Regions from separate parts of the Pseudoalteromonas sp. '520P1 No. 423' genome, predicted to be linked through region 1. Evidence: predicted binding sites of a transcription regulator. Region 1 holds the regulator's gene; each other region holds the start of a gene.
What was found. The regulator sigma-54, encoded in region 1, starts transcription at its own class of promoters, with help from an activator protein. The targets are predictions, from matches to a motif close to GTTGGCACGNNNNTNGNNT.
Positions count from the first base shown of each region.

Region 1 (8,402 bases):
AACAATTTATAAAAAAAGATTTATCATTGCTACATTGGCTTTAGTTACTCACTTTAATGTGCAAGCAAAAGAGCTTATCGGCAAGGTATCTATCTCTGCCGATACACAGCAGGCTGATTTAAAAAGAAATATTGTAATATTTAAAAATAATGTGGATATCAAACATACAGATAAAAACATCAAAGCTGACTTATTAGAAGTACATAGAAGAAGCGAATTAGGAAAAGAAAAACAAATATTGATAGCAACAGGTAACCCAGCTACTTTTATCGGTAAACTTAAAGACGGCAGCCCTGTAACAGCAAGTGCAAAAAATATTCGTTATGACGTTGAATCTGGTACCCTCACTTTTAAAGGTGATGCAAAAATAAACCAAAGCGGTCAATCAATGAGTGCTAAAACAATTATCTACGATCACCTTCAAGAACTTATTACCGCATACAAAGATAAAGACTCAGACCAAAGAGTACACACTGTTTTAACGCCAGTTAAAAAAGAAGAAACTAAACAATCGGGTAATAATTAATGAGCTTATTACAAGCAGCGCAACTGGCAAAAAGTTACAACGGCAGGCAAGTCGTAAAAAATGTGAGTTTAGAAGTCAAAGCTGGCACAATCGTTGGATTATTAGGGCCTAATGGTGCAGGTAAAACCACTTCCTTCTATATGATAGTTGGCCTAGTGCCAAGTGATAAAGGCACTATTAAAATTGATGATGAAGATATCACTTTACAGCCTATGCATAATCGTGCTCGTATGGGCATTGGCTACCTACCGCAAGAGTCATCTATTTTCAGAAAGCTGACTGTTTATCAAAATATCATGGCCATATTAGAAACTCGCAAACACCTGAATAAGCAACAAAGAGAAGATGCGCTTAATAATTTATTGGATGAATTTAATATTTGCCATATTCGTGATAGCCAAGGTATGGCATTATCAGGGGGCGAAAGACGTCGAGTTGAAATTGCCCGAGCTTTAGCAGCTGAACCTAAATTTATTCTATTAGATGAGCCATTTGCAGGTGTTGATCCAATTTCAGTATTGGATATTAAAAAAATTATACAACATCTTAAAAATAGAGGTATAGGCGTGTTAATTACAGACCATAATGTGCGTGAAACCTTAGATGTGTGTGAAAAAGCTTACATTGTTTCCCATGGCGAACTTATCGCATCTGGTACACCTGAAGCCGTTTTAGCTGATCAGACTGTAAGAGACGTTTATCTTGGTGAACAATTTAGATTATAAAAAAATATAAAAAGAAATATGGGCTATACTCAAAATTAAGTAAAAAAGAGTGTATTTAATTTAGACATTATAAGGATTGTTAAAACTTAATGAGGCAATCACTACAGCTTCGTCTTGGACAACAACTAACAATGACTCCACAGTTGCAACAGGCTATCCGCCTATTGCAACTTAGCACGTTAGATCTGCAGTTAGAGATACAAGAAGCACTCGAAAGCAACCCGCTCTTAGAACTTGATGAGCAAGATTTTAATGCTGAAGAAAAAACGCCAGCTTCTGAAAATGAAACAGCAGAAAAAGCTTCTGATGCAGAAGAGATAATCCCTACGGCTCAAGTAGAAATGGAAAGCTCTGAAGCCTTAACTAAAGAAACCCTAACAGACGAACTTGCAATGGATGTAAGTTGGGATGAATATGTCAGTGCCGCCCCCGTAGCATCGGCAGGACCTGCCCCAGATGATGATTTAGCATATCAAGGCAGTACATCCGAATCATTGCAAGATTATTTAATGTGGCAATTACGCCTCACCCCATTTAGCCCTACAGATGAAGCTATTGCCACTGCAATCGTAGAAGCTGTAGATGAATCAGGTTACTTAACCGTTTCTTCACAAGACATTTTAGATAGTTTAGGTTCTGAAGAAGATGAAGTTGAATTAGATGAAGTTGAAGCAGTACTTAAACGCATTCAGGTCTTTGATCCTATTGGCATTGCAGCTCGAAGCCTATCAGAGTGTTTATTAATTCAGCTTAATCAATACGATAAAACAACTCCTTGGCTTGATGAAACCAAACATATTTTAAGAGAATACGTTGAATTATTAGGTGCGAGAGATTATCGCAGCTTAATGAAAAAAACTAAGCTCAAAGAACCTGAATTAAAACAAGTGATGGATTTGATCCATAGCCTAAACCCGAAACCTGCATCAAGTATCGTAAAAGAACAAACTGAATATGTGATCCCCGATGTGACAGTAAAAAAAATAAAGGGTCGTTGGGTAGTTGATTTAAATTCAGATACCATGCCAAAAATAAGAGTCAATAATCACTATGCCTCTATGGCAGGCTCTTGTAATGCGGACAGTCAGTTTATTCGCTCTCATTTACAAGAGGCTAAATGGTTTATTAAAAGTATAGAAAGTAGAAACGAAACACTATTAAAAGTTGCCAATTGCATTGTAATGCAACAACAGGCATTCTTTGAACATGGTGATGAAGCAATGAAGCCTATGGTGCTTAACGACGTTGCTGAAATGGTAGAAATGCATGAATCAACTATTTCACGTGTAACCACACAGAAATATATGCATACACCACGTGGTATATATGAACTGAAATATTTTTTCTCTAGCCACGTAAGTACAGAAAATGGAGGTGAGTGTTCATCTACAGCTATTCGAGCACTTATCAAAAAGCTAATTGCCGCAGAAAATCAAGCCAAACCATTAAGTGATAGTAAAATAGCGGATATTTTAGCAGATCAAGGCATCAAGGTGGCCAGAAGAACGATAGCAAAATATCGAGAATCACTGTCCATTCCATCGTCAAATCAGAGAAAATGTTTAATCTGAGATGTATAATAGAAGGAAGTACGCTTATGCAATTAAATTTAACAGGTCGTCATGTAAATATCACAGATCCACTAAGAGACTATGTAACAAACAAATTCGCTAAGCTTGAAAGGCATTTTGATCATATTAACAATGTGCATGTTATCTTAGATATCGAAAAGCTATCTCAAAAAGCAGAAGCAACACTTCATGTTAATGGAGGCGAACTTTTTGCAACTTCTGAGCATGCTGATATGTATGCTGCTATTGATGGCTTGATTGATAAATTAGATCGACAAGTTATTAAACATAAAGAAAAATTATCTAGACGTTAAATATGATTAATTCATTTTTATCAAAGGACTGCACTAAAGCTGCAGTCCTTTTTCATAGCAAAAAACGAATGCTGGAATATATAAGCCAGATAGCACAGCAAAAGCTACCCGAGCTAACTGAACAAGAGATCCTTAATTCTTTATTAAAGCGAGAAAAGCTTGGAAGCACAGGTATCGGAAAAGGTATCGCTATTCCACACGGCCGATTATCCAATATAGATAAAACCGTGGCTATTTTAGTCGTAAATGCAGAACCCATTGCATTTGATGCAATAGACGATCGCCCTGTTGATATATTTATTACTTTATTAGTTCCTGATGCACAATGTCAGGCTCACTTAAAGACGTTAGCTGCAATTGCTGATAAACTCAAAGATAAACAGTTTTGTAAAAAATTACGTCATGCTCAATCAGATCAATCTTTATATGAGATAATGACACTTTAATAAAAATAAACTAATTATGAGTTTTTATGATTAGTTTTAGTCAAAGTTGAAGACGCATAAGGAAAATTCAGTGCAACTTATCATTATAAGCGGTCGTTCAGGATCCGGAAAATCAGTCGCTTTACGCGTATTAGAAGATTTAGGTTATTATGCCGTAGATAATATTCCAGTTAACCTACTGCCTTCGCTTGTAAGAAGTGTATCTGATAATTACGATAAAATAGCTGTCAGTATTGATGTTAGAAATTTACCCGCTGAGCAAAAGGAGTTTAATGAAATTCTTGGTTATTTACCTGAATTTGTTAAACCTAGCCTATTCTACTTAGATAGTGATGATACAACTTTAATAAAGCGATTTTCAGAAACCCGTCGTTTACACCCATTATCTATGAATAATCAGCCGTTAGATCTGGCAATTAAACAAGAAAAAGAACTATTAGATATTTTAGTAACCAATGCTGATTTTATTATTGATACAACGGATTTAAGCGTTCACCAGCTAGCGGAATCCATTCGAGAAAAAGTATTAGGCAAAAAAGACAAGCAATTAATCATTACTTTTGAATCTTTTGGCTTTAAATATGGTATGCCAAAAAATGCAGATTATGTTTTTGATGCGAGATTTTTACCTAACCCACACTGGGAACCTGAATTAAAGCCTTTAACGGGGTTAGATCAACCTGTCAAAGATTATTTAGCCAGCCATAGCATAGTGCAAAAGTTTAATTGGCAAATTCAAACCTTTTTACAAACTTGGTTGCCGCATTTAGAAAGAAATAACCGCAGCTACCTTACAATTGCAATTGGTTGTACGGGTGGAAAACATAGATCAGTCTATTTAGCGCAATCACTATGTGATAGCTTTTCTAAAAGCCATAAAAATGTAAAAGTTCGCCATCGCGAACAAGATACTCACGGTAAATAATGCAATATCAAGACATTTTCTTAATAGAAAACCGCTTAGGGCTTCATGCAAGAGCCGCATCAGTATTAGCGCAACTTGCGACTTCTTTTGATGCTAAGGTAATATTGCAACAAGGGAATAAAGAAGCGCAAGCTGATAGTGTTTTAGCTTTGATGCTGTTAGAAGGTGCTAAAGGAAAAAAAGTAACCGTGACGTGTAGCGGGCCTGATGCAAAAATAGCACTAAAAACAATTGGTGAATTAATTGCTGATAAATTCCACGAACAAGAATAACAATAAGACCAGATGCCTGAAGCGTTAGAGCAAGATTACACACAAAAACAACTTCTAGAGGTTAATAAAGCCCTTAGTAGCGGTATGTTTGTGCATGTTAGACGTATGCTTGCTCATATGGCTGACTGTGATATAGCACTATTAATAGAGTCCTCTCCCTATAAAGGCCGTGCAGTTCTTTGGCAACTAGTAGATCCTGATGTACAAGGTGAAATCCTAGAAGAATTATCAGAAGACGTTCGTAGCGGTATTATCGCTCAAATGGAGCCTACGCTGATTGCTGCTGCAACAGCTGATATGGATGTTGATGATTTAGCAGAAGTATTACGTAGTCTTCCAGACGCAGTCTATCAAGAAGTAATAGGCTCTATGGATAGTCAAGATCAAGAGAGAGCGACATTAGCACTTTCTTATCCTGAAGAATCAGCTGGCGCTTTAATGAATACTGATACTGTTACAATCCGTCCAGATGTAACGATTGATGTTGTGTTGAGGTATTTACGTTTAAAAGGTGAATTACCTGACGCCACAGATGAATTGTATGTCGTTGATAAAAACAATCAATTTTTAGGTGGCGTATCACTAGCCTCTTTACTAACAAGTAATCCTGGTTTAACTGTTCGCTCCATTATGGACGACGAATATGAATCAATTCCCGTTACTATGGATGAGTCTGAAGTGGCGCAGTTGTTTGAACGACATGACTGGATTTCAGCGCCTGTTTTAGATGACAACAAACATTTATTAGGCCGTATCACTATCGATGACATTGTTGATGTTATTCGTGAAGATGCTGAACACAGCATGTTAAGTATGGCAGGCCTTGATGATGAAGCAGATACCTTTGCACCTGTAGTTCAAAGTACCCAACGGCGCTCAATATGGCTAGGTGTTAACTTAATCACAGCACTTAGCGCTGCGTTTGTAGCAAGTTTTTTTGAATCAACGCTCAGTATATTACCGATTTTAGCCGTACTAAATGGCATAGTGCCATCAATGGGTGGTGTCGCTGGCAGTCAGACTCTAACGCTTGTTATTCGCGGCATGGCAGTAGGACATATTAATAACGCCAATCAAAAATCCCTTATTCATAAAGAATTAGCGATTGGCGCACTCAATGGCATAATTTGGGCTATGTTAATCGCCTCTGTTGTTGCGCTCTGGCAATGGGATTTTAACTTAGGATTAGTCATCGCCTTTGCAATGTTTATGAACTTACTTTCTGCAGGTTTAGCTGGGGCTTTTATACCTTTAATGCTTAAGAGAATGAATATTGACCCAGCTTTAGCTGGCGGTGTTATTTTAACAACAGTGACAGATATTGTCGGTATTTTTGCTTTCCTAGGTACCGCAACTTGGTTTTTAATCTAAAAATAAATGCTTGAATAACCACTTAGTAACCAAGTTTTTTCAAAAACAAAAAAGGCAAGTTAATCTCTTGCCTTTTCAATCTCAAGTTAAACATATCAGTAAACGTACTAAAACTTATTCACCTGAAACTTGCATCTCTTCAACTAATATAGAGCCCGTTTGCACACTACCTCGATAATCAATATCAGAGCCGATTGCAGCTATGCCTTTAAATATATCTTTTAAATTACCAGCTATGGTTATTTCACTTACAGGATATTGAATAATGCCATTTTCAACCCAAAACCCTGCTGCACCACGAGAATAATCACCGGTGATCACATTAACACCTTGGCCCATTAATTCAGTAACAAACAAACCTGTGCCCATCATTTTAAGTAATTGTTCTAAATCACCATCAGTGCTTTGAACTAACCAGTTGTGTATGCCACCAGCATGGCCTGTTGCGGTCATATCTAGTTTACGCGCGGCATAAGTTGCTAACAGGTATGTTTGTAACTCGCCATTGTTTAATATAATACGATCTCGGGTTTTAACACCTTCACTATCGAAAGGTGAGGAAGCCATGCCTTGGAAAATATGTGGTTTCTCTTCTACATTAACAAGTTCGCTAAATATTGGCTTACCTAAACTGTCGAGTAAAAAGCTTGATTTGCGATATAAAGCACCGCCACCAATGGCTGAAACTAAATGACCAAATAAAGAGCTCGCTATATCAGCTCTAAAAACAACAGGCATTTTTCCTGTTTTTAATTTTCGACTATTTAACTTGGCAAGTGTTTCAGTAGCAGCCTCTAAACCAATTTCATTTGCTGCTTTTAGCTGATTGCCTATGCGAGCAGTAGTATAGGCGCTATCGCGTTCCATTTGCTGAGCTTCTTCACCTATCACCATACAGCTTAAGCTATGGCGTGTACGCGGAAAACCAGCAATCAAACCATGGCTATTACCATAAACTCTCAATCCCTGATGACTCGCAAAACTAGCTCCGTCTGAATTAACAATGCGCGGATCTGAATTTAATGCGGCTTCTTCAGCTTGCTTACAAAACTCAATGCCTTGTTCAGGTGATACTTGCCAAGGGTGATATAAATCTAAATCAACTGGAGAAAACTCTAATAATTCTTTGTCAGCTAAACCGTTAAAAGGGTCTTCTGATGTATATTTTGCAATTTCAATTGCTTTTTTCACAACTAAATCTAATGCTTTAGAACTTAAGTCAGCAGTTGAGGCTGAGCCTTTTTTATTACCAACATATACGCTGATCCCTAAAGCACCATCTTGATTAAACTCTATTCTTTCAACTTCACCTAAACGCGTTGTTACAGACAAGCCAGACGTGCTACTCATAGCAGCCTCAGCTGATGTCGCTCCTAATTTTTTTGCTTTATCTAATGCTTGTGCAACTGCCGCTTCAACTTCTGATATTTGTTTGTAAATAGGGTCTGACTTGTGTTGTTCGCTCATGAAACCAACCAAATAATGTAAATAAGACTAATAAACTAAGCATAACATACGCCAAGCTTGATTTTAACGATTATACCTAAACGCTTATAGATACATTCAAGTGGCTTGGGTATATGACATTGAGTTATACTATGCTGATATAAATTAAATTATTAAAACAGTGTAGAGCATCATGGCTAGAAAAAAGCGTAATCCAGAGCTAGAAGAAGAAATTATTTACATTTCAAAGAGTGAAATTAAACGTGAAGTACAAGAGATGCATAAATTAGGCACTCAACTAGCAGCACTATCACCTAAAGCGCGAGAAAAGGTACCATTAGATGCAATACTAGAAGAAGCTATGGTACTTGCTGATAAGCTCAGTAAAAAGAAAGAATCCTATCGCAGACATTTGAACTATATTGCAAAACAGTTGCGATTAGCTGATAACCTAGATGAAATAAAACATGCTATGGATCTAATTGGTAATAAAAATCAACAAGCATCAGTTGCTTTAAACAAATTAGAACATTTACGTGACCAAATAATTGCAGATGGTGACAAAAAAGTGAATGAATTAATTGAAGAATATGATAATTTGGACAGACAAAAGCTGCGTCAACTTATTCGCCAAGCAAAAAAAGAAGTCGAGCAAGAAAAACCAGCTAAAGGCTACCGAGACTTATTTCAATATTTAAAAGAATCTATCTTAGTATCTTGAAATAAATAGCAAAGGATCACAAATGAGAACCACTAAACTTTTTTTTAGTTTTTTAGCATGTTTATTTTTAACTGCGTGTAACGGC
Region 1 covers NZ_BBZB01000001.1:180,769-189,170, forward strand. Annotated here, with positions in the region: gene lptA (lipopolysaccharide transport periplasmic protein LptA) at 1-526, shown strand, start outside; gene lptB (LPS export ABC transporter ATP-binding protein) at 526-1,251, shown strand; gene PSA_RS00830 (RNA polymerase factor sigma-54) at 1,341-2,822, shown strand; gene hpf (ribosome hibernation promoting factor) at 2,849-3,136, shown strand; gene ptsN (PTS IIA-like nitrogen regulatory protein PtsN) at 3,139-3,582, shown strand; gene rapZ (RNase adapter RapZ) at 3,653-4,507, shown strand; gene PSA_RS00850 (HPr family phosphocarrier protein) at 4,507-4,779, shown strand; gene mgtE (magnesium transporter) at 4,792-6,150, shown strand; gene pmbA (metalloprotease PmbA) at 6,265-7,617, opposite strand; gene yjgA (ribosome biogenesis factor YjgA) at 7,790-8,317, shown strand; gene PSA_RS00870 (Ig-like domain-containing protein) at 8,340-8,402, shown strand, end outside.

Region 2 (8,402 bases), 3.3 Mb from region 1:
ACGTCATAACTAAATTATTCAGCTTACGATCTTTACATGAAAACTCCATAAATTAAACTGTTTGTGCTTGCAAAACTTGATCTTTTTGACGCATATCAGCTGGAATAGCATCCCAACCTTCTTTAATTGTTTTTATAATATCTGACACTTCAGTTAAAGCATCAATATCATTTTTCAAGTTTCCTTCAACTAATCTACGTTGGCAGTACGCATATAAAGCCGATAAATTATCTGAAATTTCAGCACCGGCTTGCATATTTAAAGCATCTTCAAGTGCGCCGATTAATAAAATACAGGTAGAAATATTCTCACCTTTTTTTTCTATTTCATTTCGAGTAATAAAACCTTTTGCAGCTGCCAGTTTACCAATCACATTAACGAATATAAGATTTATTTGCTCATATGGAGTCATATCTTGAACATTATTAACATTAACTTGACGGTATTTTTTTATAGATAAATGTGCCATAACGGGATCCTAAAAATTAACATGTAAAATTTCAAGCAAGAAAAGTGCCATAATAAATATAAGAAATTCACATTATACTTACAGTATCGCCCAATTATTTAATTTCTTGAATCTTTTTACTAAATTAAATATTAGTTGAGTTTGATAGCTAAAATGGAACTTCATTTGGATCTGATGGGTAAGTTAAAATAAATACGTCAAAATAATAACATACGTCAAAAAAATGCCACTAATAACTTGCATCGTAGTTAAATCAGATTACAATCATAAGCATAATAAAAATATCTAGTAGTCCTAATATATGATAGGTCCAGCAAAAGTATTAATATTTGATGAAAATCAAAGCAGGGCACAGGCATTGTCAGCTTCATTATCGTTTATTGATGAAGCGAATCAAATCGTAAGTGATAGAGATTATAAAAAATATGCTTCGCCAGTCGATTGTGTAACTGCTTTTATTCTAGGCGCTAGCAGCTCGCTTGAACATGAAGTTATTATTCGTGAAAATCCAGCTATTCCATTTCTATTATTAGGTGAGACTTTAGAACCGTTATTATCATTTGCTAATGTTATCGGTTTAATTAGTGAGCCTTTTAACTACGAAATAACCACGCAACTTATCCATGATTGCCAAGAATATCATCGTCTGATCCCTAGAAGCCACAATTCAAGTCGTGGCTCAAAGCATTTTGATGGCTTAATAGGTGAAACACCAAGCATTAAAAATGTGCGCTTTTTAATTGAGCAAGTTGCAATAACAAATGCCAATGTTTTAATTTTAGGTGAGTCAGGTACGGGTAAAGAAGTGGTTGCACGTAATATTCATTTATTATCCAAACGTGTAAGTGGTCCTTTTGTGCCTGTAAACTGTGGCGCAATTCCAGCTGAGTTACTTGAAAGTGAATTATTTGGTCATGAAAAAGGTGCATTTACCGGTGCGATTTCTGCGCGTAAAGGTCGCTTTGAATTAGCACAGGGCGGTACTTTATTTCTTGATGAAATTGGTGATATGCCGCTGCAAATGCAAGTTAAATTATTACGTGTATTACAAGAGCGTACCTATGAAAGAGTGGGTGGTAATAAATCAATTTCAGCAGATGTACGTGTCATCGCAGCAACTCATCGCAACTTAGATGAAATGATTGAAGCTGGCTCGTTTAGAGAAGATTTGTACTACCGATTAAATGTTTTTCCTATCGAGAATCCCGCTTTAAAAGAGCGAAGAGAAGACATTCCATTATTACTTAAAGAATTAATGAAAAGAAACTGTGAACAGGGGGGGTATTCTGCAAAGTTCACTGAGCAAGCTTTAGATAATCTCAAAGAGCATAACTGGCCTGGCAATGTCAGAGAATTAGCTAATTTAGTTGAACGCATGGTGATCATGTTTCCTGACAAAGTGGTTGATGCACAAGATTTGCCTAAAAAATATCAACATTTAGAAGTTGATGCGTTCGTACCTGAATACCCAGAAGAGATTTTAGAGCGACAAGCATTAAATGATATATTTGGCTCTGGTTTTTCTGATGGTGCGGATTATGACGATGATGAAGCTGAGTTTGAGCAACCAGATAGCATTATGGGTTTATTACCTGATGAAGGTATTCAGCTTAAAGAGTATCTAGGTGAGCTGGAAGTGAGCTTAATAACACAAGCTTTAGAACGTCATGATTTTGTTGTTGCCAGAGCTGCTGAAATATTAGGTGTTAGACGCACAACTTTGGTTGAAAAAATGAAAAAATATAATTTAACGAAAGATTAAGACTTAAGTAAGTTATAAAATATAGGGCTATTTATAGCCCTTTTTTATATTCTTCAATAATTTTAGCTCTTCTATGACAATTAAAACTATGATCGTTAACCATGCCACAAGCCTGCATATGCGCATAAACTGTAGTGGGACCTAAAAATTTAATTTATTACGAATGATCCCTGCATTATTTAATAGTTCTTCGATTTTATTTTCATCATATTTAGCAACTTTAATAGGATCAAAATTGTCGAACGCCTTACGATAACTCTCACGTTTTTTAAAACTGTATACCAACTTAGGCCTGCTTGAGCTGACTCTAATGTAATAAACTCAAATAGCTTTTGATCATCAAATAAAGGCACACCCCATTCTTCATCATGATATTTTATACAATCAGTTTTTGTTAAATCTAACCAAGGGCAGTATTCACACATTAAATGGCTCGCTAATTAAATTTTATAGTAATACCTTAACACAGCTAAAAATAGCCAGATATAGCTCACGCCATTTTATTGACCAGTCTAAATTAATCTCAACCATCTGTATTTAAAGGTTTATTTTTTGGCACGATCTCTGCTTTAGTCAATGTAGATTTTTATTTTGTCAGGTTTAAAAGTTATGGCGCTAGCACAAGTATTTCAAAATGATTATACAAGTTCGCAATATAACCCTTGTTTAATGCAAGAGTCATATGTGGGTGAGTTAAATGAATTAAGACAGCAATCAAGTTGGCTTAATCATTTAGTTGATACTTTACCTGCTGGTGTTATTGTACTTGATGGCCGAGGCATGATAGCTCGGGCAAATCAAATTGCTATTGATATGCTAGGAGAACCACTTGAAGGTGAAAAATGGTTAACGATCATTCAAAGATCATTTTGTCCAAAGCAAGATGATGGCCATGAAGTATCATTAAAAGATGGTCGTAAAGTAAAGCTAAATATTTCAGCTTTATCCCCAGAACCTGGTCAACTCATTTTAATGACGGATTTGACAGAAACCCGTTTATTACAAGAGCGGTTAGCGCATATGCAAAGACTTGGTGCGTTAGGAAAAATGGTTGCATCATTAGCCCATCAAGTTCGTACGCCACTTTCTGCTGCGATGCTATATGCCGATCATTTAGGAAATCAAAACTTAAAAGCGCATTCTAGAGACAAATTTCATACAAAGCTGATGTCACGATTGCAAGATCTTGAAACACAAGTAAACGATATGCTGCTATTTGCAAAAAGTGGTGAGCAACAAGTTGTTGAAAAAGTGTCGATGCAGCAACTATTAACAGAAGTAAAAGCAAGCTCTGAAGCTATGGTTACACAACATAATGGTGAGTTGAACATTGAATTACCTGAGCCGGATATTGAAATTACCGGTAATAAAACCGCTTTAGCCAGTGCCATTGCTAATTTAATTCACAATAGTATTCAAGTGAAAGGCCCTGGCTCTAAAATTTTATTATCAGCGAAACGAGATGAAATAGAACCAGATATGGTTTGCATATGTGTATCAGATAATGGACCAGGCGTACCAAAAGAATTAGTCAGTAAGATATTTGAACCGTTTTTTACTACAAAAAGCCAAGGTACAGGGTTAGGTTTAGCGGTTGTAAATGCAGTTGCCAATAGCCACCAAGGCAAAGTAAGTTTAATGCAAGATCAAATCGAAGGCGCTGCGTTTAATATTCATTTACCGATTTTCTTACATGATCTGTAAATAACATCAATTTAGTAGTGATAACAATGAATAAAATGAAGTGTGATAATTGAAACTAATGAGAAGATTGTAAAATGTTTAAAGAGCCAAATTTGATAGTTTCAACAACACTAATTTCAATACAACCCAAAATAAACAAAAGGGTTTTGGAGAAATCATGAGCGACAATAAAATATTAGTAGTTGAAGATGACGCGGGTTTACGCGAAGCACTCATTGATACCTTACAGTTGGCTGGTATAGATTGCATCGAGGCAGACAGTGCAGAACAAGCAATCATGTTACTTAAAAAAGAAAAAGTATCTTTGGTTGTCAGTGATGTGCAGATGGGTGGTCTTTCAGGGATCGATTTACTTAAAAGCATAAAGCTAAATCAACCAGATTTACCCGTTCTTATGATGACTGCTTATGCAACAATCGATGATGCTGTTGAAGCCATGCGTTTAGGTGCTATCGATTACATGGCAAAACCTTTTGCGCCTCAAGTACTGCTTAATATGGTAAGTCGCTATTTACCTGAAAAAGAAAAAGAAACAGATGGCCCAATAGTAGCCGACAAACAAAGCTTAGCATTATTAGATTTAGCTCAAAAAGTGGCTAAATCTCAAGCGAGTGTGATGGTATTAGGACCTAGTGGCTCTGGTAAAGAAGTATTAGCAAGATATATTCATGATCATTCTGATCGTGCTGAATCTCCTTTTATCGCCATCAACTGTGCTGCAATTCCAGAAAATATGCTAGAAGCGACTTTATTTGGTTATGAAAAAGGAGCGTTCACAGGTGCAATAGCTGCTTGTCCTGGTAAGTTTGAACAAGCACAAAAAGGCACTATATTACTTGATGAAATCACGGAAATGGATTTGAGCTTACAAGCTAAATTATTACGTGTATTGCAAGAGCGCGAAGTTGAAAGATTAGGTAGCCGAAAAACAATTAAACTTGATGTCAGAGTATTGGCGACCAGTAATAGAGATTTAAAAATAGCAGTTGCTGAAGGTAAGTTTAGAGAAGATTTATACTATCGTTTAAATGTATTTCCTTTACAGTGGTTACCACTTAAAGACAGACCCGATGATATATTGCCTCTGGCGGAACATTTAATTGCGAGACATTGTGAAAGAGCGGAACAAATAAAGCCTAATTTAACTGATGCAGCTAAACATAAGCTATATCAACACTCATGGCCAGGTAATGTGAGGGAGCTCGATAATGTTATTCAGCGTGCTTTAATTCTACAATCAAGTGATGTAATCGATGAGAATGAAGTATTTTTAGAGCTGGTACAGCCGACTATTACTGAAAACCAAGTAATAGAAGAAGCTGTAACTGAAGTAACGGTCGCTACTGTGCAAAATATGGCGCCAACTTTTAGTGAACCTAGCTTTAAAGATGAATTAAAAGATCAAGAAAATAAGATTATATTGGAAACTTTAGAGTCTTGTCAGGGTCGTCGTAAAGATGTGGCTGAAAAGCTAGGTATTAGCCCCAGAACTCTACGTTATAAATTAGCAAAAATGAGAGACTTAGGTATTCAAGTACCCGCATAATATTTAAAAATATATAAAGAAGACTAAAACCCATTTAGTCTTCTTTCTTCAGTTAAAACGCTTTAAATAACCTCCTTACAATTAGCCAGTCTCCAGACTGAGTCAAAACTCTGACAATAAAAGTTACACTCAAAGTAAATTATCTAACACAATGAATTTAAACACTATATTGGTGTTGGCAAGTATATTGCTTACTATTCGTTATAGTGTTTATAAGTAATGGAGAAATAATGAAAATACCAGCAAATTCGATATTCCAAGAAATGCAATCTATGGCTGTTGAAGCCGGGACTAAAACACAAAATAGATTACCAGTTCAAGGCACTTCTAGTGCAGAGTTTGGTGACTTATTAAAAAGTGCCATAGACAATGTTGCAGGCTTACAAGCAGACGCTAAAGATAAAGTGACAGCTGTTGAAATGGGTGATAGACGCGTATCACTTGCTGAAGCTATGATTGCATCACAAAAGTCGTCAGTGGCATTTGAGGCAACTGTTCAAGTTCGTAATAAACTCGTTGAAGCTTACAAAGATATAATGAATATGCCTGTTTAGAGTAATAATCAATACTCTAAACAGGATAAGTGATAAAATAGCGTTAACTAATTAATATGCATAAAAATATGAATAATATGGCCATTAAATATAGGCTATGGAGTTATTTTGAACCAAGCTAACCAGAGTACAGATCTCTCAATCCCAGATGCTGGCGGCACATTAGATGCTGGCGGTGTGTCAGATTCGGGACAAGAGCAAAAATCAGGGTTTTTAAGTGCCCTCAGTGGAGTTGATGTTTTACGTCAAGTCACATTAATTATTGCTCTGACTATCTGTTTAGCGATTGCGGTATTTATTATTATTTGGGCGCGCCAGCCAGATATGCGTCCACTAGGAAAAATGCCTACCAATGAGTTAATTCAAACATTAGATTTCTTAGATGCGCAAAAAATTGATTATAAACTTGATGGCAATATCGTTTTAGTACCAGAAACAGATTACCAAACGATTAAACTTTTAATGCAAAGAGAAGGGTTAGAGCAAGAGCCCAACTCTGGCACCGATATTTTAATGCAAGATATGGGTTTTGGTGTAAGCCAAAGATTAGAGCGTGAGCGCTTAAAACACGGTAGAGAGCAACAATTAGCACGTACAATAGAAGAATTAAAAAATATAAATCGCGCTAAGGTATTGCTAGCAATTCCAAAAGAAAATGTATTTGCAAGGTTAGAGAAAAAACCTTCCGCAACGGTTGTATTAACTTTAAAGCGAGGACGTATATTACGTGGCGAAGAAGTTGATGCAATCGTTGATATTATCGCATCTGCAGTACAAGGCTTAGAGCCATCTAGAGTAACAGTAACAGATCAAAATGGACGATTATTAAACTCGGGTTCTCAAAACTCGTTATCGGCACGTTCTCGTAAAGAATATGATATAGAACTGAAACGTGAACAAGCTTACTTAGAAAAAATAGACACTATTCTTATTCCTGTTGTTGGTTTAGGTAGTTATACCGCACAAGTTGATTTAATGATGGACTTTAGTGCTGTAGAAGAAACGCAAAAGCGCTTTAATCCAGATTTACCAGCCATTCGTAGTGAAATGACCATAGAAGAAAATAATATAGGTGGTTTAGCTGTAGGTATTCCAGGTGCTTTGTCTAATCAGCCGCCTGTAAAATCTAATATTCCAGAAAAAGCGACTGATGGTAATGCTTCAACAAGTGCGCCAAGTCGTAATCATAAAGAAGCAACACGTAATTACGAATTAGATACAACCATATCTCATAAAAGACAACAAACCGGAGTAATACGTAGAATTAGTGTTGCTGTAGCAATTGATTATAAGTTAGCAACAAATGCTGAAGGTGCCACATCTCAAGTGCCTCGTACCCAGCAAGAGTTAGCAAATATTCGCCGATTATTGCAAGGTGGCGTTGGCTTTAATATGCAACGAGGTGATGTACTTGAAGTTGTTACTGTGCCATTTGTAAAAGCAGCAACATCTGAAATAGTAGAGTTACCTATATGGGAACAACCATGGTTTATTAAGGTTATTCGCTTAGCGCTAGGTGCAATTGTCATTATTGTATTGATTTTAGCTGTTGTACGTCCAATGTTGAAGAAACTGATTAACCCAGATGATACACTTGAAGAATATGATGAAGACTCGTTAAGCTCTGGTGTAGATTTAGGCGATAGTACTATTGACATGTTGTCTCAAGAATTTGATGAATCAGCTGTCGGCTTTGCACCAGATGGAACTTTACAGTTACCAGATTTACATGGTGATGAAGACTTATTAAAAGCAGTTAGAGCACTGGTTGCAAATGAACCTGAATTATCCTCTCAAGTAGTGAAAGCGTGGTTGACCGAAGATGACTGATGAAGAAACACAAGAAGCAACAGGTAGTTTTGATGTTGATAAATTAGACGGTGTAGAGAAAGCGTCAATTTTATTACTAAGCTTGTCTGAAGAAGATGCAGCACAAATTTTAAAAAACTTAGAGCCAAAGCAGGTTCAAAAAGTGGGCATGGCAATGGCTGGATTAGCAGACTTAAGCCAAGATAAAATCACTGCTGTGCATAAACTTTTTATCGATCAGATCCAAAGCTTCAGTAATATTGGTTTCCAATCTGAAGATTTCATCAAAAAAGCACTAACAGCAGCACTAGGTGAAGAAAAAGCAGCAAATATTATTGACCAAATTATAATGGGTTCAGGCGCAAAGGGCCTAGATTCACTAAAATGGATGGACTCTAAGCAAGTTGCTAATATTATTAGAAATGAGCATCCTCAAATACAAACAATTGTATTGTCATACTTAGACCCTGAACAATCAGCTGAAATTGTTGCGCAATTCCCAGAGAAAGTACGTTTAGACTTAACAATGCGTATTGCTAACTTAGAAGAAGTTCAACC
Region 2 covers NZ_BBZB01000001.1:3,512,790-3,521,191, reverse strand. Annotated here, with positions in the region: gene PSA_RS16130 (hypothetical protein) at 1-49, opposite strand, end outside; gene fliS (flagellar export chaperone FliS) at 53-469, opposite strand; gene PSA_RS16120 (sigma-54 dependent transcriptional regulator) at 771-2,231, shown strand; partial or broken gene PSA_RS24695 (DNA-3-methyladenine glycosylase I) at 2,263-2,656, opposite strand; gene PSA_RS16110 (PAS domain-containing sensor histidine kinase) at 2,841-3,935, shown strand; gene PSA_RS16105 (sigma-54 dependent transcriptional regulator) at 4,093-5,481, shown strand; gene fliE (flagellar hook-basal body complex protein FliE) at 5,712-6,035, shown strand; gene fliF (flagellar basal-body MS-ring/collar protein FliF) at 6,144-7,865, shown strand; gene fliG (flagellar motor switch protein FliG) at 7,858-8,402, shown strand, end outside.
Region 2: fliE (flagellar hook-basal body complex protein FliE) is a predicted target of sigma-54. The motif match lies at 5,656-5,674, and genes of this name have one in related genera.

Region 3 (8,402 bases), on a different contig from region 1:
GGAGAAAGTTCTTTTGCAATCGTGCGAACTTCATCACTTGACATAGAACCCGTTAAACCATAAAAAACATTGCTTACTTTATTCAGTAAAACACCGTTTTTTTCCATCGCTTCAATGGTATTTTCAAATGTAGGTTTTAATGGAGAGTTAGCAATTTCTAACGTTTGCGCTTTGCTTTGTGCAATACCTTTAGCAAATGCAGGTAAGTAATGTTCATTTTTAATTTTTTCAAATGGTGCGATACCAAAAGGTGTATCGTATTTTTCGAAAAAAGGATTTGCTTGAGTTGCAACTTCTGTTTTAGCAGCAACAGATTCATTATTATCACCTGTTGCTTGGCAACCAGCGAGTGCAATTGCTAAGGCAATTGGCGTTAGAATTTTTTTCATTTGTGTCTTCCATTTTATTGTCCACAGACATGAAACATTAAAATGGTAATAAGTGCAAAGAAATAAGATAAAAAGCATGGTTTTTATGTTGAAAATCAAATTTAGGGTTATTAAATTTACAAAACTTAGTTTTTATTATTTAATATTTCCTTAATCGTTGGATGAAAATTGCGTGGTAGCCAACGGGTTAAAATCTTATAAAAAGCATTGTGTCTCTGCATTTTTTGTAAAGTTGCTTCAAGTATCGCTATATTTTTTTTGCCTATTTCATTAGTATTGCAGCCTATATATCCTTCACTAAATTTTGGTGTTTCAGTGATCATAAGAGATATAATATCTCCAACTAAACCGAGCTTTTTAGCAATATATTCATGCTCATCAGGATAACCTAACACAATATCAACTCTGTCCATCACAAGCATTTTGGTGATGCTCTCTAACACGTTACTTCCTGGACGAAATGTCACTTGTGTAGATCTTGTAGTTGCAATGATTGAATCTATTTCAACGCCGTAAGAGCGATTAGGAATTGCGCCCAGCATCAAATTTTTATTCTCTAATAATTTAATTAACGATAAAGGCTTATCGATAGAAATGTTTAAAGCTTCAATATCACTTTTCCTCATAGCAATTGATACAGGCAAACCAATTGTTGAAGAAGAATCTGTAAAAGCGATATGTTTTTGTCTTTTTGGCGTTTTATAAAGAGAAAGTGTGCAAAAACTCTTATTTGGATCTGATAGCTCGTGTATCAATCTTGAGCCTGGAATATACATAAAAGTAAATTTATAATTTGGCATCATTTTATCTAGCAGTTTAATAATACCTTCATCTCGTCCCATACCTTGACCATAATCATCAATAATATAATAAGGAGGAAAATCATAAACTAGCCAATTAATTTCTTTCGAAAAACTCGTGTTATTAAACAATAAAAGAAATAGTAAAAATATATACTTAATATTCTTCACCTAAGTATTTTACTTATTAACTAAATATAGAACTATGCGGTAAAAAGGTCGATTGTTTTTTGACATAAATTGCAAATAATACAATAACTCTTTTCAGCATTATAATTGCACCAATATATTCCAACACCTCACCATCAAAGCACATTATTACATCACATCAAGCATTACTCATTGAAATTAAAGGATATTTTATTTGGCATAGTATCTGCGTTATATCTACTGAGCGTTTAATTTAATTTCAGGAAGTTATTATGTTGTTTGGGCGAAAAAAAAGAAAACCAATAAAAATCCCAAGTAAAAAAGTTGCACAGTGGAAGTATACAACATGTAATTACTGTTCTACGGGCTGTTCAATTGAAATTGGTCTAAACGAAGAAAATAAAATTGTTACAACTCGCGGCCATGCAGGGGCTGATGTAAATCGCGGAAAGCTCTGCATTAAAGGTATTTTAGAGCATGAGTTATTTGAAAGCCCAGGTCGAGGTAGTGAGCCTTTAATAAGAGAAAAACATTTTGAGTCTTTTGAGAAAACTTCTTGGGATAATGCTTTAGATACTACAGCTGAAAAAATAAAAGAAATACAAAAAAAATATGGTAAAGACGCTTTTGCAATTGTCTCAAGCGGTCAATTATTAACAGAAGAGTTTTATACTTTAGGTAAACTCGCTCGTGGCTGTATTGGCACAAACAACTATGATGGTAATACGACTTTATGCATGGCATCAGCGGTAAGTGGTTATAAAAGATCATTTGGTTCTGATGGCCCGCCAGGATGTTATGATGATTTTGAACATACCCATTGTTTTATGGCGTTTGGTTCAAATTTACCGGAGCAACATCCAATCATTTATTGGCGTTTGAAAGAAGCGTTAGAAAAAAGAAAGTTCCCTCTGATTGTTGTAGACCCTCGTGTCACTATGCTGGCGCAATTTGCTGATATTCATCTGCCTATCACCCCAGGTACCGACTGTGTATTAATCAATTCAATGATGTATGTGATCATCAATGAAGAGTTACAAGATCAAGACTATATTAATGCACATACTGAAGGTTTTGATGAAATAAAAACTTTAGTACAAGACTACTCACCAAAAACAGCACAACATATTTGTGGTATAGATGAAGATACCATAAGAAACGTGGCACGAATCTACGCCAAAGCACCAGCTGCTATGTCTATTTGGACTATGGGCATTAATCAATCAACTCATGGCTCTGACGGTGTCGCTAATATTAATAACCTTAACCTGATAACTGGCAATATAGGCAAGCCAGGAGGGACAAGTTTATCAATTACGGGTCAATGTAATGCTATGGGCACAAGAGAATGGTCATCTTGTTCTGGCTTACCTGGTTACCGTTATCTAGAAAACGAAGCCGATAGAAAAGAAATTGCACAGTTTTGGGGTATCGATCCTGAGTTTTTCCCTAAAAAACGCGGATTAGCTGAAACTGATATTTTTCCCGCAATTGAAACCGGTGAAATAAAAGGCATGTGGATAGTTGCAACCAATCCAATGACTTCCATGCCAAATACAGCCCGTATTCGCAAAGCATTAGAAAATTTAGATTTTTTAGTGATTCAGGATGTTTATGAAGATGTAGAAACGAACCAGTATTCCCATGTTTATTTCCCTGCAGCTGTTTGGGCTGAAAAACAAGGCTGTCATACCAATACAGAACGTCGTGTGAATTTAATAAACAATGCCATGCCACCATATAAAAACGCTAAACCTGATTTTTGGATTTTTAACCAACTGGCCAAACGTTTTGATAATGGCAAGATTATTAATTTTCCTGACGCTCCTGAAGATGTATTTAATGAAATGAAGCAACTGTCTAAAGGCAAAGATAGAACATTAGATATTTCAGGCATGAGTTATGAAAAAATTGAACAAGCGAAAGGTATTCAATGGCCTTATCGGGAAGGGCAAACCAGTTTAAAAGGAGATCCGCGTTTATATACTGATGGAAAATTCCAAACACAATCAGGCAAAGCTAACTTAATTCCCGTTAACTTTTACAATAATAATGAACAACCCTGTGATGAGTTTCCTTTTTGGTTAAACAGCGGCAGGGTCGTTGAACATTTTCATACCCGTACTCGAACAGGGAAAATTGGTAACTGTAATAAATTTAGCCCAACTGTATATATGGAAATGAACCCAGATGCAGCTATTGAGCTAGGTATTAGCCACCAGTCTTACGTTAGATTGACTAGCAGGCGAGGGGATGCGGTTGTCATGGTACAACTTACGCAAAGGGTTCCTCGCAATATGGTGTTTATTCCATTTCATTTTCACGATTGTGTCAATCGTTTAACTTTAGGTCTACTAGACCCTTATTCTCGTCAACCTGCATTTAAGCAGTGCTCAGTAAAAATTGAACAAATAGATCAAGTTGAAGCGGCACGTTTGAATGTTGAACGTCGCGTATTTTAGGAGAGGTTATTATGACTAAAGCAAGACAAGAAGAATTGAATGTACAAAGCTTTGATCCTAAAACGATGAAAGTTTCAAAAGAGCAGGCAGGGCGCTCAAATCATTGGGAAGTGAGAACTGATGAGCAAAAATATGCGTACTTACCTGATGTTAAAGCAAAAGAGACCAATCGTTATGGTAAACGTATTGATTTAATAGATATTACCGATCATCCAAAAGAGCGATCAATGTTTATTAATGAAAATCCAGAAGTGGGTTCGAACCCTAATAGAAATAAACAACATGGTTTCTTTTTCACAGCAGATAACTGCATTGGTTGTCATGCATGTGAATCAGCATGTGCAGAAAAAAATGAAACTCCTGCCCACTTATCATTTAGATCTGTTGGTTATGTTGAAGGGGGCTCATACCCTGATTATAAACGCATGAATATTTCTATGGCGTGTAATCACTGTGATGATCCTGTCTGTTTAAAGGGCTGTCCAACGCGTGCTTATACTAAACATGCTGAATATGGCGCTGTTTTACAAGATCCGGATACATGTTTTGGTTGTGGTTATTGTACTTGGGTTTGCCCTTATAATGCACCTCAGTTAGACCCAGTAGAAGGTCAGGTCTCTAAATGTAATATGTGTGTTGATAGATTAGAGGTTGGACTAAAGCCTGCTTGTGTCTCCGCCTGTGTTGGCAATGCATTAGATTTTGGCGTAATTGAAAATACGCCTGAAAAACGTCAACAATGTAAAATATCTATACCAGGTTTCCCTGATCCAAGCATTACAAACCCAAATATACGTTTTCAACAAACCAAAAGCTTACCTGATGAAATGACACGTACTGATGATATGCCCGTTAAATATCATAAAAATGACAAAGGTGATTACAAACCTGTTATTGATCAAAAGAAAGGCAAAGCCAGAAGCTGGAATTTTGGGAAGTTAAATAGCAGAGAAAACCCTTTAGTTTTATTTACTTTATTTGCCCAAGCAGCTTTAGGTACATTTTTAATTCCATTTATTGCAGCTCTGTTGGGTATCACATCATTTGAGCAATTCATGGTTTCAGACATGTTTTTACCACTCACTGTCATCGCTTTACTCATGACCTCATTTGGTTTATTTATGAGCGTGACACATTTAGGCAAACCATTTAGATTTTACCGTGGATTTAATAATTTAAGGCATTCCCCAATGAGCAGAGAAGGATTTGGTTTAGCCATGTTTAGTGCGGGTTGTGGCCTTACGGCGCTATTTTCATTACCACTAAATAAAACCTTAGTAGGCTTAACAAAAGCCTATATTGGTTTAGATTTAGTCGAATTAACGCAAACATTGCCATTAAACAATATCATTATTGGCACTGGTATGTTTGCAGTTATTTCAGGGTTAGCAGGTCTGTATTATATGAATCAATGTTACCAAATAAAAGCGCGTCCATTTTGGAATCACCTACAAACTGCAACCGCATTTATAGGCAATACTTTGTCTCTAGGCGCTATGACAAGTGCAATAATCATATTACCGACTTTATATGTAATGAATATTGATTTAACCCAGTCTTTATTCGTATTTAGCATGGTATTTATTCTAGGTATGTTCTTTGAAGCTTTAGGCTTAATAAAACATAACTCAGATTTAAACCGTAATGAAAATGAAGGCGGTGCAGCCCATTATGTGCAAAATACAACTTTTGGCAAAACATACCTTTTAAGAAACACTTTATTAGCTGTAAATATTTTATTCACCTGTGTTTTATTGAGTGCTCAGCTCCTTAATATATTAGAAGGCAACCAGTTAATATTATGGGGTTTATTCGCAATTTTAAACTGTATTACATCTCTAATTGGTCGTGCTTTGTTTTATATTTTAGTTATTCCAACAACCATGCCTGGTGCATTCTTTTGGAAAAATAAAGGATTTGAACAACATGCTAGAGATGTGGGTTTAGCAGATAACCCAGCAACAGGTGTCGCGCCTTTAGCCCATTAAATAATTGTAGGAGTTAGCTTTAGACACGAAAGTATTTATTCGGACCTAAAGACCCTCCTACAAATATTACAACATTATTAAGGTATTAAATTGCTTAAAGACATAAATGATACACTTAACAAGTCGTGCCTTATCGCATTGAGTTACTTTGACATAAGCGGTAAAACACTTAAAAAAACTGTTTTAGCAGGTACAGTTAAGTCCGTCGATAAAGAAATAGGCATTACATTAAGACTTGTTTCAGATAAAACGAACCAAGCAGAATTTATTATTCCTGGTGATTTATCATGCTGGTTTGTAGCACCAAAAGGCGAGTTTCATACCAGTCAAGCTGACATAAAAGTGATCAATCCCAATTATTTGATCACTTGGGATATACATCAAACAAAAGACAATACCCCAGATGGTGAACAACAATGGTGGCAGTGGCAGCCCAGATGTATAAAACCTAACATTAACTAATTGATTCAATCGTATTAAATTAACCGATTTGGCTCCAACCAAAACCTAAGCGTATCTTACCTTGAGAGTTGATACGCTTTTTTTGTTTTATATTGAGTCGTTATCAGAACCTTGTATTTAAATAAATCTGTAGGCCGGAATTTATTCGCGCAGAATTACTGAATATTTAGCCTTAATTTTCACGCACACCCTAAGTGCAATCCCTTTTCATAATAGTGCAAACAGCTGACTCAAAAAACATAAAATACAATAAGCTATTGAAATTTAAAAGGTTAAATAATGGCACTCTTATTGCCATTCTAATATATAGCATTGATAACAGTTGTAATGAAAGTTAGGTGTAATTCACTAACATGATAGGGGCTCAAATGGATACGAATAGAATAAAAATATTAGTTGTTGGTAATGGCATGGTTGGTCATCAGTTCGTCGAAAGTATGGTTGAAAAACAACAAGCATGTGACATTACTGTTTTATCAGCAGAGCCAAGGTTAGCATATGATAGAGTGCATTTATCAGAGTTTTTTGGTGGTAAGAGTGCTAATGATTTAGCGTTAACGACATCTGAGCATTATGATGAACTAGGCGTTAATTTTGTTACCAATGAAAAAATAACTGATATTAATCGCACTGATAAATTTGTCACAGCAAGGTCTGGCCAAACGTATCATTACGACAAACTGGTTTTAGCGACAGGATCATATCCATTTGTCCCGCCCATCCCAGGTAACACTCAAGAACATTGCTTAGTTTATCGCACAATAGAAGATTTAGAGGCAATAAGTGCTTCTGCTAAATCAGGAAAAGTGGGGGTTGTCATAGGTGGCGGGTTATTAGGCTTAGAAGCTGCCAACGCAATTAAACAATTAGGGTTAGATACCCATGTAGTTGAATTCGCACCTCAGCTAATGGCTGTTCAACTTGATCAAGCTGGTGGTAAGTTATTAAAAAATAAAATTGAAGATTTAGGTGTAACCGTTCATACCCAAAAAGCCACACAAGTTATCGAACAAGGTGATTTATGCCGTTATAAATTGAAGTTCTCAGATGGTACAGAGTTAGAAACCGATCTGGTTTTATTTTCAGCCGGTATTAGACCACAAGATGAATTGGCTAAAAAATTCGACTTAGCAATAGGTGAACGTGGCGGTATCGTAATTAACGACCAATGCCAAACCTCAGATGAAAACATATTCGCCATCGGAGAATGTGCATTGTGGCAAAACTTCATTTTTGGCTTAGTTGCACCAGGTTATACCATGGCACGTGTTGTGGCCGATCAATTAAGTGGCGGTTCAATGATGTTTAATGGTGCTGATATGAGCACTAAATTAAAACTAATGGGTGTAGAAGTTGGTTCTATTGGCGATGCACATGCTAAAACACCTGGCTCAAAATCTTATATATTTGAAAACCAAATCAAAGGCGTTTATAAAAAACTTGTCATTGATGAAGATAAAAATAAAATTTTAGGTGCTGTATTGGTAGGGGATACCAGTGATTACGATTCGTTATTGCAGATTTCACTTAACGATATGGATTTACCAGACGCTCCTGAGTCTTTAATTTTACCACACTCTTCGGATGCAGAACCTATGGGTGCATTTGAGCTACCAGATAGTGCAATGATTTGCTCTTGTCACAATGTAACTAAAGGCGATATCAAACAAGCGATTGCTGATGGTACAACTGATTTATCTGAACTAAAACAATGCACTAAAGCCAGTACTGGCTGTGGTGGTTGTACTGCATTATTAAAAACAACAGTCGATAAAGAATTACTTGTTTTAGGCGTAGAAGTAAAAGATGACATTTGTGAACACTTTGCTTATAGCCGTAAACAATTATTCCATATTGTAAAAGTAGAGCAAATAAAATCTTTTGATGAATTAAGAGATAAGCACGGTAAAGGCCATGGTTGCGAAATTTGTAAACCCGCAGTTGGCAATATTTTAGCATCTGTGTGGAATGAGTATATTCTGGAGCAAAGCCACTTACCTTTACAAGATACCAATGATACCTATTTGGGTAATATGCAAAAGGATGGTACCTATTCAATTGTGCCTCGTATTGCTGGTGGCGAAATAACACCTGACAAGCTCATAGTACTAGGTGAAGTTGCTAAAAAATACAATTTATATACCAAACTTA
Region 3 covers NZ_BBZB01000002.1:84,013-92,414, reverse strand. Annotated here, with positions in the region: gene PSA_RS19040 (M3 family metallopeptidase) at 1-389, opposite strand, end outside; gene PSA_RS19035 (TIGR02285 family protein) at 515-1,360, opposite strand; gene PSA_RS19030 (molybdopterin oxidoreductase family protein) at 1,612-3,801, shown strand; gene PSA_RS19025 (DmsC/YnfH family molybdoenzyme membrane anchor subunit) at 3,867-5,789, shown strand; gene PSA_RS19020 (hypothetical protein) at 5,880-6,251, shown strand; gene nirB (nitrite reductase large subunit NirB) at 6,620-8,402, shown strand, end outside.
Region 3: PSA_RS19030 (molybdopterin oxidoreductase family protein) is a predicted target of sigma-54. The motif match lies at 1,553-1,571, and genes of this name have one in related genera.